4 regions of the Lysinibacillus sp. IITD104 genome follow, and region 4 is predicted to be linked to each of the others. Evidence: riboswitches for the same ligand, from Rfam matches in the RefSeq annotation. Region 4 holds a riboswitch; each other region holds the start of a gene.

Region 1 (4,160 bases), 880 kb from region 4:
ATATTACAGGAAGAGCCGAAAAATGCTTATCTGTATATCAAAAGGTTATAAGAAAACCTTAACTAAATCAGGGAGATAGAGTATTATTTCATGAAAATATTAGGTGAGGTATTTAAGTATACAAAGCCATACAAAGCAAAATTATTTCAAGTAAATATTTTGATGGGTATTTCAATGATTTTAAGTATAGTACACCCCCTTTTATTTGGTAAATTTATTGATTCTATAACAGTAAAAGATCTCAATTCAGCATTCCTCATTATAGTGTTTATGGCTTTTTTGTTTCTGTTTAATTTATTTTTTAAAGTAATCCAAAAATATTATTTAACGAAATTTGCCTGCTATCTACAAATGGATATTAAATTAAAGATAATAAAAAGAATTATGGCTATGGACATGGATGAGTATCAATTAAAAGCAAAAGGTGAACTGATGAATAAAATAGAAAATGATACAAAGGCATTTTCTGAAGTAGTATCAGAGTTTTTAAATATTGTTGTAGACTTTATCAGTATAATAATTGTGTTAATAATATTGATCAATCTAAATTTTATTTTAGCTAGTATTTTATTCATAGCTTGTCCTTTAGCACTTATCATTTTTAAATATTATGGAAAAAAAATAAGGATGATGGATACTGCCATCAAAAAAGATTTAGATTCTTATTTAACCTATCTGGGAGAATTACTGTCATCATTTAAATTATTTAAGATATTTAATAATGAGATAAACGCCATAGATAACTATCAAAAGAAAATTACCTTATTATACAAAAATACTCTTGATAAAATGCGTTTAAGCATAAAATCAGGATCAATAATAGAATTAATAAACTTTACAAGTTATTTGATTATCCTTATTATAGGTGCCTACTTTATTTATAAAGGAAGCCTCACGTTAGGAGTATTAATAGCATTCACAACCTATGCCAATAACTTTAGTCAGTCATTTTTAAGATTTTCCCAACTAAATTCATTTTTACAAGAAGCAATTGTGTCTGTAAATAGAGTGAAAAACTTAATGGAAGACAATAAATATCAGCTAAGGAAATTAGAAGTACCAGACTATGTAAATTCATCGCATCATTTTAATAAAGATAAAATAGTATTACGGAATGTAAGCTTTACCTATACTAATGCATTTTCTCCTGTTTTAGAAAATATAAATTTCCAAATACCTTTGAAGAAAATTGTATTGATTAAGGGAGAAAGCGGATCAGGTAAATCGACATTATTGAATATATTATCAGGTTTATACATTAATTATCAGGGTGAAATATTTCTATCCAATCAGAATATTAGATATATTCCTATTGATGTTTATAGAAAAAGGGTATGTTTGGTAACGCAAGAGCATTTTATAATGACAGGGACAATAAGGGAAAATTTGTTATTAGCAAAGCCGGATGCAACAGACGAAGAATTAATTCAAATTTGTAAAATGGTTAACATTTATTCATATATAGAAACGTTAGACTATAAATTTGAAACGCTTATAGGGCATAATGGGCTTGAATTATCTACTGGGCAACAGCAAAGACTTTCAATAGCAAGATCGCTTCTAAGAGATGCGGATATCTATTTGTTTGACGAGATTACTTCTGCGCTTGATAAAGACAACCAAATAAATATAGAATCATTACTTTTATATTTAAATAAAGAAAAACAAAAGACTGTTATATTGGTTACTCATCACCCTGTTTTAATAAATGAAGCAGATAAAATATTTGAAGTTGATAGGAATCAGGTGAACGAGAGGGATTCATTTGTTGTGACAGGTTCTTGATAAGCCTATATTGTTAGAATAGGTGGTGGTACTAAGTTAACACTCAAAAAATTTTTATCTATTGACACTAAAAAAGTTGTAAAGTAGATTTAACATAATTACATAAAAGCAATAGGTGCCCACTAGGGAGAATAGGGAATAAAGTGAAAAGCTTTAGCGGACCCGCCACTGTATAAGGAAGTTTCATAGTGTATGCCACTAGCGAATTGCTGGGAAGGTACTATGAGATGTTGAACTTGAGCCAGGAGACCTGCCTATTTGCTTTAGAAGATATAGATGATGGAAAAGTCTGTAGTTTATTTGTTATGACAATAAACTACAGACTTTTTATTTTGTCTTAATGAGAACGAGAGGAGAAATAATTATGCCATTATTACAAGACACGATTGAAAACATTCAAGGGGTTGATATGAAAGGTATGGAGCAAGCTAGAAAGCGGATTGATGCGCTTTGTAAGCCCCCAGGTAGCTTGGGTAAACTAGAATCACTTGCCGTACAGCTCTCTGGTGTAACAGGACAATTATATCCGACGGTTGACAAAAAGGTGATGATTGTTTGTGCTGCAGATCATGGTGTATGTGAGGAAGGTGTAACCACGAATCCGCAAGATGTTACAGTCTTTCAAACATTAAATTTTCCTAAGGGGGGGACAGGCGTTTGTGCGATTGCGGGCATTACCAATGCAAAGGTGGTCACAGTAGATGTTGGGGTAAAAGCAGATATTCCACTTGATGCTGGTGTCATTATTCATAAAATCAAATACGGTACAGATAACATGGCACAAGGTCCAGCTATGTCCAAACAAGAAGCCATTCAATCGATAGAAGTAGGAATCCGTGTGGCCACTGAGGAAATCATACAAGGTGCTGATGTACTAGGTACAGGGGAAATGGGTATTGGCAATACAACACCAAGTGCTGCGATATTAGCTGTTCTGACTGGATGTGACCCTATAGAAGTAACAGGGTTTGGGGCAGGAGTTGGCCAAGGAGGCATTGCCTATAAAGCGGCGATTATTGAAAAAGCAATTACCTTAAATAAGCCTAATCCAAAAGATGCTATTGATGTTCTGGCTAAGGTAGGAGGATTAGAGATAGGGGCGATGACAGGTATTATTCTTGGGGCTGCAGTTCATCGTAAACCAGTGGTTATTGATGGATTTATTTCGACTATAGCTGCCCTCATTGCTTATAAGCTCGAACCAAAAGTAATCGATTATATTATTCCTTCCCATGCTTCAGAGGAGCCAGGGGCAAAAATTGCCGCTGCATTACTAGGTATTGAACCGATGTTGCACATGAATATGCGTTTAGGCGAAGGTTCTGGAGCAGCCTTAGCCTTTCCTATTTTAGATGCAGCTTGTTCAATGATGAAAAACATGGTGACATTAGAAGAAGCAATGCAGTTGTTAAAAAGATAAGCTAAGTTAATGTCTTCTTCAATCATATAAGGAATGAAACTCATAAAAGATTATTATTAGCCAAAAAATAAAACAGCCAATGACTTAATTTTTGGTCATTGGCTGAATAGTATTTATGCACGATTTAACTTACGTAATGGCAAGCGCCACTTCATCGTATAGGAAAGAATACGTAACGCAGTAATTACCGCGAATAAAATATAAAGGAAAATGTCCCCTGTAAAAACCTCGAAGCCGATTAGTAGTCCAGCAAGAGCTGCCCAAACACCATAAACTTCATCACGGAGAACTAATGGTTTTCTTCTAGCTAATAAATCACGTACAATGCCACCACCTGAACCTGTTAACACAGCAGCTACAACCACAGCACTAACAGGCATATCCAGCTTGACAGCATAAAGTGCGCCTTGAATAGCGAACGCTGATAAGCCAATCGCATCTGTGAAGTTACCCCAACGATGCCAATGTTGAATCAGATGATGCGGAAAAATAAAAAATATCGTAATCGCAGCCAGCGCAATTTGAAACATCATATCCTGTCCCCATAGGGTTGTGACAGGTAGCCCGATGAGTAAATTTCGAATGGCTCCTCCACCAAAAGCAGTGACAATACCAAGTATATATACACCAAATAAATCGTATTCTTCTTCCATGGCAATAATTGCCCCAGAAATAGCAAAGGCAATTGTTCCTATGATACTAAAAACCTCCCAAGCCATCCCTTTCACCCCTTCTATCAATAAATAAACTTTTTTAAAGTTAAAAGACTATTTTACGTAACAGAATCTATGAATTTAATAGCCAAAATCGGTCATTAAATACGCTTCTCGAAATAAGTCCGCACATTAGCTTAGCGTAAAATGCTCTTAGAAACAATAGGCAAGTTTTACAGGTGCACATACAAATTGATAAAATGTGATTAAAATAAAGAAAACATTCGTCAAAAGCGTTCATA
Region 2 (4,160 bases), 620 kb from region 4:
GCTGCGTGTGCTGTACGACCGACTGGTTTTGCTCCAATAAAGACATCAAATTTACTTTTGCGGTAGACGATGCCAATATCATCAAATACAGCCCGATAACAGGCCATCCCACAGCCATTAAAGCCAATATTTAATGTCTTCGGTAAGGACATACCGCCTAGTTTTTCTTGTATTTCCTCTGCATATGGTATTGAATCAGCCTTTTCACCGTAGCAAAAATCACAAGCCTTCAGTGATAACACATCACCAATCGGGGCTAATAAAAACCCTACTTCCTGTAATTTCTCTGTGATCTGTTCAGGGGCAGTCGTTGGTATTTTCAAATGAATTTGATGATCTGGTGTGTATTCCATCGTCCCCTCATCCCCAACGACCTCCGCTAACATCATCATTTGCTGGGGAGTAAAAAACTTATTGGCTACACCAGGACTTACTGCTAATTCAAAAATAGATTCTATTTTTTGCTGTACAAGCTTCGGTGTTACTTTGACTGCGCTTGTCCCTTTTACCATTGCAAGTGCCGCTGTAGCCATTTCAAGAGCTGTTTTTTTCGGCTTTGGCGTAGCGGCTATACTGGGTTTATTAAAGCGCCCTGCATTAGGGTCAGCCGTAAAGTCATTTCGCGCTGTTCCTGTCTCTTGGTTCATTGCCCAAGGTTCATTTTCTTCGCGTAAACGTTGATGTGGACGTAATGGCTGTTTCTCTTCACCCAGGGTATATTTACGTTGGTAACCGCGGGGCGTAATCATCTTATTGTCATAGAAAAATGTTGACGAATTCCCGATAATGACAGTTGTCAACATACCAATATCATGTTCTAGCATTTCTGCTAGTGTTGTCATGGTCACTTCTTGACGTTCTCGATAGGCACTTTTCACAAGCCCAACTGGTGTGTCTGGCGAACGATATTCTAAGAGTATTCGTTGAGCCTCGACAATTTGTCTTGTTCGACGTCCACTTTTAGGATTGTATAAAGCAATGACAAAGTCCGCCATTGCAGCTGCCTCGACACGCTTTGCAATTAAATTCCAAGGTGTTAGATGGTCACTCAAACTGATTGTACAAGCATCATGCATAATAGGTGCACCAAGTATGCTAGCGCATGAATTAATCGCAGAAATCCCAGGAACAATTTCAACTTCAATTCCTGTTGCTTCTGTCCAGCCTAGCTCAATTAACACCTCATAGACTAATCCTGCCATGCCATAGACGCCTGCATCACCACTCGAAATTACTGAGACGATGCTCCCTGCTTCGGCTTGACGAACGGCTTCCTGTGCACGCGACACTTCTTCTGTCATGCCTGTACTAACAATCGATTTTGCACTTACTAAATCTTGAATCAGCTCTACATAGGTTTTATAGCCTATAATCATATCACTTTGTTGTAAAGCCTCTACTGCACGTGTCGTAATATGCTTAAAATCTCCAGGTCCAAAGCCTACTACGAAAATTTTTCCTTTTTGCGCCATGTTGTTACCCCTCTTTCACCTTTTCGATCCCTTTAATGGCAGTTGTTTGAGCAGTACGCTGTAATGTACCTTCACGAAGTGTAAAGACATGTTCGTTGTATAAGGATTCATGATGTAAATCTTGTACTAGTGTTCTAGCATGCTCTGTTGATGGCACACGATACCAGTTTCCTTGAGGATAAGCGATTACCACACAAGCATCCTTGCAGCGTCCATTACAGCGCGTTCTTGTCGTATGTATTTCCTGATCGAGTGCTTGCCGCTGTATCTCATCTCGAATGGCTAAGGTAATTTCCTCCCCATCCTTTTTCATGCAGCTACTGCCATTGCAAATAAAGAGATGTGTTTTCATCCCCTCTAAATTCCAAGTTGTCATCTTCTGTCTCCCCTCATTTGCTTTTTGGAAAAAGAAAAACCTTTACTCTATAACGAAGAGTAAAGGTTTTGTAGAAGCCAAATAAAAACGAATAGAATGAAATACAGGTACCCGCTTTCGCTTCAACTTCTCCCTCCGAAAAGTTTGCATGCACAATCAAATAAGCAGGTTTCCTGACTTAAGCTTCATTTTACTGTCGCACCTTCCCAAGTTTGCACCAGTGGCTTTGCGATTTCATCAGCTATTACAGTAGCGGGGGCTGTATTGGATTTTCACCAATTTCCCTATTATCTCGAGCTATTCGAGCACTTATTGACGTTTTATATGAAATTTTTATTAGAATTTTAAATAGAAAACTGTCTTTATCATATCTTATTATTTTAAAATTTCAATATTTCTTTAAAAATTTATGACAAATTTATCAATTTTGAATGGAACTAGGTATGAAATTTATACAATCTATATAATTTGCGCACAAAATTTTATCAGAATATTCACCGTTGACCTTTAATTTAAAAAATTTCATAAAAGGTATAGCATATTTATGGAAATTCATGTTACACTTTGTCGTGAAATCTCACAATTTGAATGTTTTTCGGTGCAAAGTGCTTGTCATTTTGCTTAAAAGGGAAGCCGGTTTGAGTCCGGCGCGGTCCCGCCACTGTAATAGGGAGCTTTATAGAATATGTCACTGTCCAACGGATGGGAAGACCTATAAAGCATTGAACTAGAGCCAGGAGACCTGCCGAAAAATAAGTGATCGTTTCAACCTACGAGGATAGGTGTGCGGCTTAGCAGATGAGACTGTTATTTGCTTTTTTAGCTATGCACTTTTCCACCTAAGGAGAAGTGCTTTTTTTAATTACGCACGCAATATTCTAAAAATCTATTAATTAGTTAGGAGGAAAGCTTTTTGAAATTATCATGGTGGAAACTTAGTTATTTTTTACTGGCCTTTTTAATCGTGCCAAAACGTGCCTTTGCCATGCATATCATGGAAGGTTTTTTACCAATCGAATGGGCTATTTTTTGGTGGGTGATCTCTATCCCATTTATCATTCTAGGATTGCGTTCTATTCGAAAAACCATTGATGAAAATCCTGAAACAAAAATGCTTTTGGGGCTTTCAGGAGCCTTTGCCTTTGTGCTATCCGCCCTAAAAATCCCTTCAGTTACAGGTAGTTGCTCTCACCCAACTGGTGTAGGACTTGGGACAGTACTCTTTGGCCCTCTAGCAATGAGTGTAATTGGAACAATCGTTTTATTATTTCAATCTTTATTATTAGCTCATGGAGGAATTACAACTTTAGGGGCTAATGCCTTTTCTATGGCTATTGTTGGTCCTTTTATTGCTTACTTTGTCTTTAAAGGGGCTCAAAAAGTAGGGTTGTCATTTTCACTAGCCATATTCTTTGCAGCTATGCTTGGTGATTTAGGTACATACATTGTGACTTCTGTACAACTAGCACTAGCCTTTCCTTCAGAGGTTGGAGGCTTTATGGCATCCTTTACAAAGTTTGCAGGTATTTTTGCCTTAACTCAAATTCCTTTAGCAGTGAGTGAAGGAATTTTAACGGTCATTGTGATGAATTTCTTGAAAAAATACAATGTTAGCGAATTAAAAACGTTACGTGTTTTCTCAACAAAGGAGGCACATTAACAAATGAAGAAAAATTTATTGTTATTAGCAATTGTTGTGTTGTTAGCCATCATTCCCTTATTCATACAAAAAGGTGCTGAATTTGGTGGTGCTGATGGAGAAGCAGAAGCAGCTATTGGTGAAATTAATGCGGAATATGAACCATGGTTTGAAAGTCTATGGGAGCCACCAAGTGGTGAAATCGAAAGCTTATTATTCGTGCTACAGGCAGCTATAGGAGCTGGCTTTATTGGCTACTTCATCGGCTATATGCGTGGCAAACACAAAGAAGGTTAACCATTATGTTACTCATTGATAAGTATGCCTATCTGAATAAGCTAGCGTCCGTTCATCCGCTAGAAAAAATGATATTTTCACTTGGACTACTTCTCATAACGCTCATCATGAGAGATGAACGACTTTCACTCATTACATTTTTTGTAATGAGTGCTTTTATCATTTTAGGTGCAAAAATTCCGCTTGCATACTACGGCAAATTATTATTGCTACCTAGCTTTTTCTTATTAACAAGTCTCGTATCTATTTTACTTTCCTTTACATCATCAACGAATACACTCCCTGCCCATATTTGGTCGTTTACATTTAGGAATTGGACTGTCTTTATTGGGAATGCAAGTGTGTTAGCAGCGCAACAGCTGTTCTTTATTGTCCT
Region 3 (4,160 bases), 1.8 Mb from region 4:
ATGACTACATTTTAAAGCCTTTTGATGAGGAAGAGTTGTTAGCACGAATACATGCTGTATTAAGAAGAACAAAATCTGAAGAAAAAGTAATTAACTTTGAAGGGCTTTGTTTAGATAGAGAGTCCTTTGAAGTATATTTTCAACATAAGGCAATTCCATTAACACCAAAGGAATTTGCCATGCTCGCCCTTTTTTTAGATTATCAAAATAGAGCATTTTCTCGAGAACACCTTATTCATGCCGTTTGGGGATATGATGTAGCGATTGAAGATCGTACCATTGATTCACATGTACGTAATTTACGAGAAAAATTAAGAAAAAGTGGTTTTCCGGCGGATGATTACTTGCAAACAGTTTGGGGCATCGGCTATAAATGGCATAAGTCTGCTAATAGAAAGCAAATGGAGCATAAAAGCTAGAAATTACCTCTACCAGAATTGAAGGTAGAGGTTATTTCTATTATTTTGGGCTAAGCTCTTCTTCTGTTACCCATTTATGATTTGTTACGGCTTCACCATTTGTAGTGGAAGTATAATCAACCATATATACAGTTGTTTGCACAGCCTCGTCAATAAGGACAGTCGCATTTTCCATACCTTCCATATGTGCTGCGTCCGTTTTTATTTCTGTTCCAGGAGCCAGTGGTGCTTCTTGTGGGTCAATTAATTCTTCATGAATTACCCACTTATGCTTTTCTATTCGCTTTCCACCAGATGTAGGCTCATAGGAAATAACATAGGCAGTTGTATTATAGGCACCTACTATTGTTGCTTCGGCCCCTTTCATACCTTCCATATGTCCATCTGTAATTATGGCTGTGCTCCCTACAGGAAATTTCGGATTCTCAGCTTTTTTTAATGTTACGGGTACTTCGCCAGAACTTGAATGATTCATTGTAGAATGATCCATTTTTTCAGCAGCTTCATTAGAAGTGGATGCAGGTTTTGTTTGCTCCTCAGTGCAAGCCGATAAACTAATTAGAGCGACTACTGATAATAGTCCGACTGACCATCTTTTATTGAATTTCATATGATATCCTCCTCACTCTTTGCTCCTAATGTAGCAAATAAATGTGCAGAAACGATGGATATGATCTATGAAAAACATCTGGCACAAATAGGTGAGAAGATATGCTATTGAATGGGCATGATCTTCAATGTTTTTTGTAATCTATAGGCGAAGACACCAGCAAAAATAGCTAAAATAATATCTTTTGGTAGAGGAGGAATCATCCAAAGCCAAGCGAGCTTATATGAAAAATTCTCTGGTGCACTTGCCCAAAGCTTGTATGCAAAAAACATCCAATTTGTTCCTATCAAATAATTTATCGCTGTTGCTACCAAAGCAGCTACGATAAAGCTTTTCTTTGTACCGCTTCGTTCAACAATCAACCCTGCAACAAATGCCGCTAAAATAAATGTAATTATAAACCCAAAGGTTGGGCTTAAAATTTGGCCAATTCCACCACCGAAACGAGCAAAGACAGGAGCTCCTGCCAATCCTACACACATATAAATTGTACAGGCGAGCGCACCTTTTCTACTACCAAGAATAAGTCCTGCTAAAATCGCAAAAAAGGTTTGAAGCGTAATGGGTACACCACCAACTACCATAAAAGGTGCAAAGGACGTGATATTAGCACCCACCATCATTAGCGTTGAAAATAATCCAATATAGGTAATGTCAACAGTTCTTAACTTATGATGACTATGTTGCGTAACGGTTGCCATGAATTTCACCTCGTTTTATAAGTTATTACTGTTAGTGTAAAAAACGAAAGTAGTTGTGTCAACTTTATAATTTAAATAAGTTAACTCAATTGCTTGAAGTAGACTATCTATCTATAAAAATGTATGATAGAATCGTCACAATTTTATAACTTCAAATACTATTGGTGTGATATTTTTGAATATCACTTAAAAGGGAAGTCGGTGGAAGTCCGACGCTGTCCCGCAACTGTAACGAGGAATCCTATAATATGATTTGCCACTGTTTAAGAATGGGAAGGCAATTATAGGATAGTGAATCGAAGCCAGGAGACCTGCCATTTAGTAATACCTGTAATGCCCACGAGGATGCAAGCAATTACGGACAATAGCTGGATATTTTTCTGACTTTGTTTAATCTAGGGTATTTCTATGCGCACTTTCGCATGGGATACCTTTTTTTATTGCTTCATTCATCAATATTCAGTAGGAGATTAAAACAGATGAATAAAAAATTTATGTTATTTTCCTTCGTACTTTTCATGGTTTTAATTGTTTCAATGACCTTTGCTGTAATGGTTGGCTCAGTTTCAGTTACACCGTTATATGTCTGGAAAGTGATTCTCTCTAAAATACCTTTTATACAAAATGCGATTGAGCAAGATTGGAGTCGCTCTCAGGAAATCATCATCTGGCAAATAAGAGCACCTCGTGTTTTGCTAGCTGCTATAGTAGGAGCGGGGTTAGCCATTGCAGGCGCAGCCATTCAGGCACTTGTACGTAATTCCATAGCAGACCCGTATATTCTAGGGATTTCTTCAGGGGCAGCTGTCGGAGCTACTTCTGTGATTATTTTAGGAGCCTTTTCATTTTTAGGTATTTACGCTCTTTCAGTATCCGCATTCCTTGGTTCATTACTTGCCATAGTACTTGTCTTTTTCTTATCACGTGTTGGGGGACGTGTCTCTATTTTCCGCTTGCTATTGGCAGGTATGGCTGTGTCCTTTATCTTAACGGCTATCTCTAATTTTATTTTAATGATGTCAAAGCAAGAAGGAGCCTTAAAGGCTGTTATGTTTTGGATGCTAGGTAGTTTAGCTGGAGCCAAATGGAATAATATTGTGATTCCAGCTTTCGTATTCTTTGTTGTTTTTGGGCTACTGTGGCTACATTATCGCAATTTAAATTTACTATTACTGGGAGAAGAAGCGGCAGTGACATTAGGCGTTAATCTTCAGCAATTCCGTATTCAGTTAATACTACTAGTATCTCTATTAACAGGTGTGCTTGTCGCAGTTAGTGGTTCTATAGGTTTTGTGGGATTGATTATTCCGCATATTGTGCGATTAATTGTGGGCTCAAATTATAAATACGTGATACCTATTAGTGCTTTAATAGGTGGAATATTCTTAGTGTGGGCAGATGCCTTTGCTCGAATCATCATTGCTCCCCAGGAAATGCCAATTGGTATTATTACAGCTTTTTGTGGAGGACCATTTTTCATTTGGCTTCTCCGTCGTAACAACTATTCATTCGGTGAAGGAGATTAATTTCAATGACATTAGAAGCGAAACAAGTATCATTCTCCATTTACGATCAGCGTATACTACATGATGTAAGCATTCAAATAAAAGAAAAGCAATTTGTTGGATTAATAGGTCCTAATGGGAGCGGAAAATCAACATTGTTAAAAAATATGTATCGTCTGCTAAAACCTGAAAGCGGTAAAGTAGTATTAAATGAGCAAGATATATTAAAGCAATCAAGTAAAGCTATTGCGAAAAATTTGGCTGTTGTAAGCCAAGAGACACCCGTATTATTTGATTTCACTGTGCATGATTTAGTCAGTATGGGAAGAACGCCACATAAAAAGCTATTAGAGCTTGATCAAGAGAAAGATTTTCAAATTGTTAAAGATGCTCTTAGGCAAACGGGCATATCGCATTTAGAGAAACGAAGCTTTAGTTCGCTTTCTGGTGGCGAGAAAAAGCGTGTCATGGTTGCAAGAGCACTTGCTCAACAAGCACAGGTATTAATATTAGATGAGCCAACGAATCATTTAGATATTCAACATCAACTTCAACTTATGGATTTAATTCAGACCTTGCATTTAACCGTCGTAGCTGCTTTACATGATTTGAATATTGCTGCTATGTATTGCGATCAAATTTACGTTTTACAGCAAGGGCGAATCGTTTGTCATGGTACACCAGAGGAAGTGCTTACGCCAACAGTGCTGCAAGATGTATTTGGTGTTTTTGCGGATATTCAAACACATCCAATGACAGGGAAGCCGTATCTTACATATGTTCCTGAACAATTCACGAAAAAGTTTAGCTAAATATAGAAAAGCAAGATCTTCTATTAGATACATAAAACATCCTTTAAGGAGTGACTGTATGCAAATAGCTTTTACGAAAATGCATGGTACTGGCAACAGCTATATCTATCTTG
Region 4 (4,160 bases):
CGAGTGACGATACATTTCGAAAACCTGAAAAAGGATCTAGTGGAAGCACGTAAGATCGTCCATTTATATCAAAGTAGCCGTTTTATTTTAAGTCAACTAGATGCTGCAAATCTCCAGCAACATCAATTTTTAAAGGAAAAACAGTTATTATCTTCCGCCATCCAAGAGAAGCAGAAAATCATCCAGCAGCTACAACAAAATAAAGTAAGATCTGCTCGTCAACAACAAGGACTAGAAGACTTGCATAGACAAGGTATAGAGGCATATACATTACGTGATTTAATTTCGTTGACACCAAGTGCGCCTTTAAAGTTAGAGTCAAGTATTGAAGCGATTAAATACGCTATTTTTTATAATGCGGTGAGCTATAAGCCACTGAATGATTTGTATTATGTTTCATTAAAGCAGCTTATACCGAATCGTATGATTGACAATATCCCTCATTTAGGATTACAAATGCGTAGCGGACTATCTGAGCAACTACAAAACTATGCCAATAAAGCATTGTGGTGGATCGAGCAATTTTTCACTTCGACGCCTCGAATTGAGGCAGGTACGCTTATAGATGAACGTGGTGCTAGAGGCGCACAGGAACAACTGCAATTTATTCTAAGTGATGCAGCTATTCAACAAACCTTACAAGACCAGGCGAGTAACTTAAACAACCTGCAAGAGCGTCAAGTACAGTTAAATGCTCAGTATGATCATAATATCAAGCAAATTAACCAATTGCATGGAGACTTGCGAAAAATTCAACAGGCTGAAAGTACGCTATTGAAGGAAAGCGAACTGCATGCCTATGAAAGTCAACTGAAAGCTTTAACAGAGCAATTGTTAGCAATTTATGATGAGCAAGTGGAAATGGAAGCACAGCGGGAAACAGTTAGAAAACATCAGGCAGCACATTTTCAAGAGCTGCAATTGCTAGAGAAGGAATGCCGCATTTATGAGGAGCTAGGGGCAGTGGCAGAGCAACAAGTCCAGTTACAGCAAATGGAACAAACATTAAAAGAATTACGCAAAACCATTAATGATTCCAAAAGAGAGCATCAGCAATGGACAGAGCAATTGGAGGAGCTGTCCAATGATAAACGTCAACTAAAATTACTAATACAAAATCATGAATCAGAGCTTGAATTAATAAATAGTAATCTAACAAACTGTCGGCTACGTACAGCGAGAGCGCAAGAAAAAATCGAACAATTAGAGGCTAGCCAAGCAAGTCTAGTAATAAAACTACAGGAATTAGAGCATATTTTACCTGTCGAAGCATGTGTTGTTGATGAATCCATCTCCATTAAATGGTCTGAGGCAAGGTTAATTCATGGTAATGCAGAAAAAGCTGCAGCATTCGAAGCGGCACGCCTAGAAAAGGTCAATATTCATGCTGAAGTAAATTTTGAAAAAATGAAAGAAGATTTTGAGCGTAAAAATGCAGAATTAGCAAGTGCTGAAATACTTCTTGAGCAAAATGCGGGTTTTGCAGCAGATTTAGAAGATAAACTAGAAACGACCATTAATATGTATTTAACAAAGATTAATATGTTGTTCCAAAAGTATATGGATATTTTTCATTTTGAGGGACATATCGAAAAAGAAAGAATAGAAGAGAAGGCAGGGCGCATTAAATACTTGCTTTATGTGAAAGCTCGTAAAATCGGTCATCAGGGTACTATGGAGGATGTTAGCTTAAAAGCACGAAATGGCAAAGTAGGTAAAGGTGTCTCAGGAGGGGAGGAATCGTTAAGCTCGCTCCTCTTTGCCTTAGCTTTATTGCAAAACCTCTCGATTGCCCCAAGCTATATCGTACTTGATGAATTTGATAGCGCACTAGATGATGAACGCAAGGACAAAGTATTTCATTTATATGCAAAAGAGTTAAATCGAAAGTTAATTATTTTATCTCCAAAAGCTCATGATAAAACCTATTACGACCATTTTTCCAAGGTATTTATCATTGAACATAATTCATCTATTCCACAAAGTAGGATTGTTGGTTTCCAAAAGGTGTAGGACCATTTCGATGAATGAAATAGTGTTTAAACGAGCAAGAATTGACTTCTAAATGGCACTCCTTTACAATTAATTTAATACTTTAATAGGAATACGAGGTACTCTCGTTTCCTTACCAACTGAATAGCGTGTAGTAATAGGTGTAAATTGCGTGCAATTTGCTTAAAAGGGAAGTCGGTGCGAATCCGACACTGTCCCGCAACTGTAAATGTGAGCGACTTTTCAGTATCCACTGTCAAATGATGGGAAGGAGAAAAGAAGCAATGACCATGAGTCAGGATACCTGCCTGTTACGAGTACACACCATAAACCTACGAGGAATAGGAGGTGGCATGTTGACAAAACAGAATGCTCTGTTCGTCACAGTACGTCAAACGCCCATAGTAAATGAAAGGGTTCACAATCGAACTCGTTCACACATACTTAGGGTTTGTTTGGCATTGTGTGATGAAAGAAGATAAAATGAAGGATTTCCTCAAAAGTAGGGAGTCCTTTTTGTTTTGAAAATATGTACGCAAAGGGGATGCACGTATGACAAATATTCATGGAACGACAACGTTGGAAACGCCTTATGAAGATCTGAACATTTGTAAGCAACCACGCACAGAAGTTGCCAAGAAAGCAAAAACAAGAATGGTGGTCGAATCGCTAATCGATCAATTATTAGCAACGAAGCTGATACGCAACGATCGCTTCTTTGAGCAAATCTTATATAATAAAGAAATTATTTGGATACAAAATGGGGATGTGGACGGTCATCTTTTAGCGAAAGCAGCCATAGCAGATGAACTCAAAACAAAGACGAATAGTTTTATGATGTACATGCCGACCAATCCGATTGTCTATGAGGTCAACGGAGAAGCGTATCACTTAATTACGCGCATTGATTCTACACGCGCAAAGCCCAACCTCGACCGTCTATCATTGGAGCCAAAGCCTGTTTTAAGTGCCGCTCGTGTCAATGACTTATTATGCTCGATTGTCATGCGCTTTTACGAAACATATTTATATGATTTAGCATCTCATCATGACAAACTCATTGCATTTGTGCAGCAGGAATATGCCCAATTTATTGAAGCGGTGCAAGCGTTAAATGATTATCATTTCAACTGGCATCCACGTGGCAACGGTCACGAGCTTTTACTGCAATTAATTGACCATCTCCAACTATTAAAAAGTCGACCAGGAAAGGTACTGATTGATTTTACGAACAAGCATGACTACGTGGTAGTGGAACCCGCTTATTTGATGGACAAACCAACAAAGAAAGCTGTCGGTGCACTATAAAAAACAAGCCCTCCATTTTTGGAGGGCTTGTAATCATTTTATTGCAGGGTAGAGATATATTTACGCCCAACCAAGAAATACCCGCGCTAGAGCGATGAATACCCGCGGAAGCAAGTGAAATACCCGCGCTAGAGCGACTAATACTCGCGGAAGCAAGTGAAATACCCGCGCTCGAGCGATGAATACCCGCGAAAGCAAGCAAAGCCTTCACGCGAACCAAATCACCCCATTTTACAGGCAGTGCATGGCTGCCTGTGCTTCTTGCCACGGAACCGTATATCCTTTGCCCTTTGCACAAAAGATACTGGAGGAACTATACTCAGGGTCGGCATTTTTATCATAGCCAATCTGTGCAATCACCTCCTCTGTATTATGGCACACATCATAGCCATCAAATTGGAGTGTGAGTGCACCCTTCCCATTTGTATAGGCGGCAAAGGTTGCACTGTAGCTCATTAAAGTGGCAACAGGCGCACGACCTGTTAGGATAACATCCGTTTCAGATAAAATCGGGTCATCGAATGTGCCTGCTGCTTGCTGAATATCAGTCATCATACGGCCGATATAGTCGTTTGAAGCCTTCATTTTAAAGCGATAATAGGGTTCTAGTAGTACATTTTGTGCCTGCTCCAGCCCCTGGCGCAGAGCACGGAAACTGGCTTCACGGAAATCTCCCCCTGATGTATGCTCGTTGTGCCCGCGACCTGTTAGAAGTGTAAAATGAATATCTGTTACAGGGAAGCCTGTCAGTAGCCCATGATGGTCACGCTCAAACAGGTGCTTTTCAACAAGGCGCTGATTGCCTATGGATAAATGATCGGCATGACAGGCATTGCTGAAGGTATTACCTGTTCCACGTG

The links. A riboswitch is a leader RNA that binds a small molecule or an ion and turns the genes downstream of it on or off. The one in region 4 is predicted to bind cobalamin.
Region 1: another riboswitch for cobalamin. It lies ahead of cobT (nicotinate-nucleotide--dimethylbenzimidazole phosphoribosyltransferase); the one in region 4 lies ahead of V1L66_RS12330 (hypothetical protein).
Region 2: another riboswitch for cobalamin. It lies ahead of V1L66_RS09145 (ferredoxin); the one in region 4 lies ahead of V1L66_RS12330 (hypothetical protein).
Region 3: another riboswitch for cobalamin. It lies ahead of V1L66_RS03080 (iron ABC transporter permease); the one in region 4 lies ahead of V1L66_RS12330 (hypothetical protein).

Annotation. Positions count from the first base shown of each region.
Region 1 is NZ_JBAHYH020000001.1:3,308,318-3,312,477, reverse strand. It holds gene V1L66_RS16965 (hypothetical protein) at 1-51, shown strand, start outside; gene V1L66_RS16960 (ABC transporter ATP-binding protein) at 91-1,785, shown strand; cobalamin riboswitch at 1,882-2,058, shown strand; gene cobT (nicotinate-nucleotide--dimethylbenzimidazole phosphoribosyltransferase) at 2,150-3,205, shown strand; gene V1L66_RS16950 (trimeric intracellular cation channel family protein) at 3,319-3,924, opposite strand.
Region 2 is NZ_JBAHYH020000001.1:1,815,983-1,820,142, reverse strand. It holds gene cobJ (precorrin-3B C(17)-methyltransferase) at 1-1,472, opposite strand, end outside; gene V1L66_RS09145 (ferredoxin) at 1,477-1,848, opposite strand; cobalamin riboswitch at 1,994-2,176, opposite strand; cobalamin riboswitch at 2,428-2,613, shown strand; gene V1L66_RS09140 (energy-coupling factor ABC transporter permease) at 2,762-3,508, shown strand; gene V1L66_RS09135 (energy-coupling factor ABC transporter substrate-binding protein) at 3,512-3,784, shown strand; gene cbiQ (cobalt ECF transporter T component CbiQ) at 3,790-4,160, shown strand, end outside.
Region 3 is NZ_JBAHYH020000001.1:599,973-604,132, forward strand. It holds gene V1L66_RS03065 (response regulator transcription factor) at 1-419, shown strand, start outside; gene V1L66_RS03070 (YdhK family protein) at 460-1,029, opposite strand; gene V1L66_RS03075 (biotin transporter BioY) at 1,134-1,730, opposite strand; cobalamin riboswitch at 1,876-2,064, shown strand; gene V1L66_RS03080 (iron ABC transporter permease) at 2,210-3,256, shown strand; gene V1L66_RS03085 (heme ABC transporter ATP-binding protein) at 3,262-4,047, shown strand; gene dapF (diaminopimelate epimerase) at 4,106-4,160, shown strand, end outside.
Region 4 is NZ_JBAHYH020000001.1:2,431,191-2,435,350, reverse strand. It holds gene V1L66_RS12335 (hypothetical protein) at 1-2,013, shown strand, start outside; cobalamin riboswitch at 2,135-2,319, shown strand; gene V1L66_RS12330 (hypothetical protein) at 2,545-3,300, shown strand; gene V1L66_RS12325 (translation factor GTPase family protein) at 3,532-4,160, opposite strand, start outside.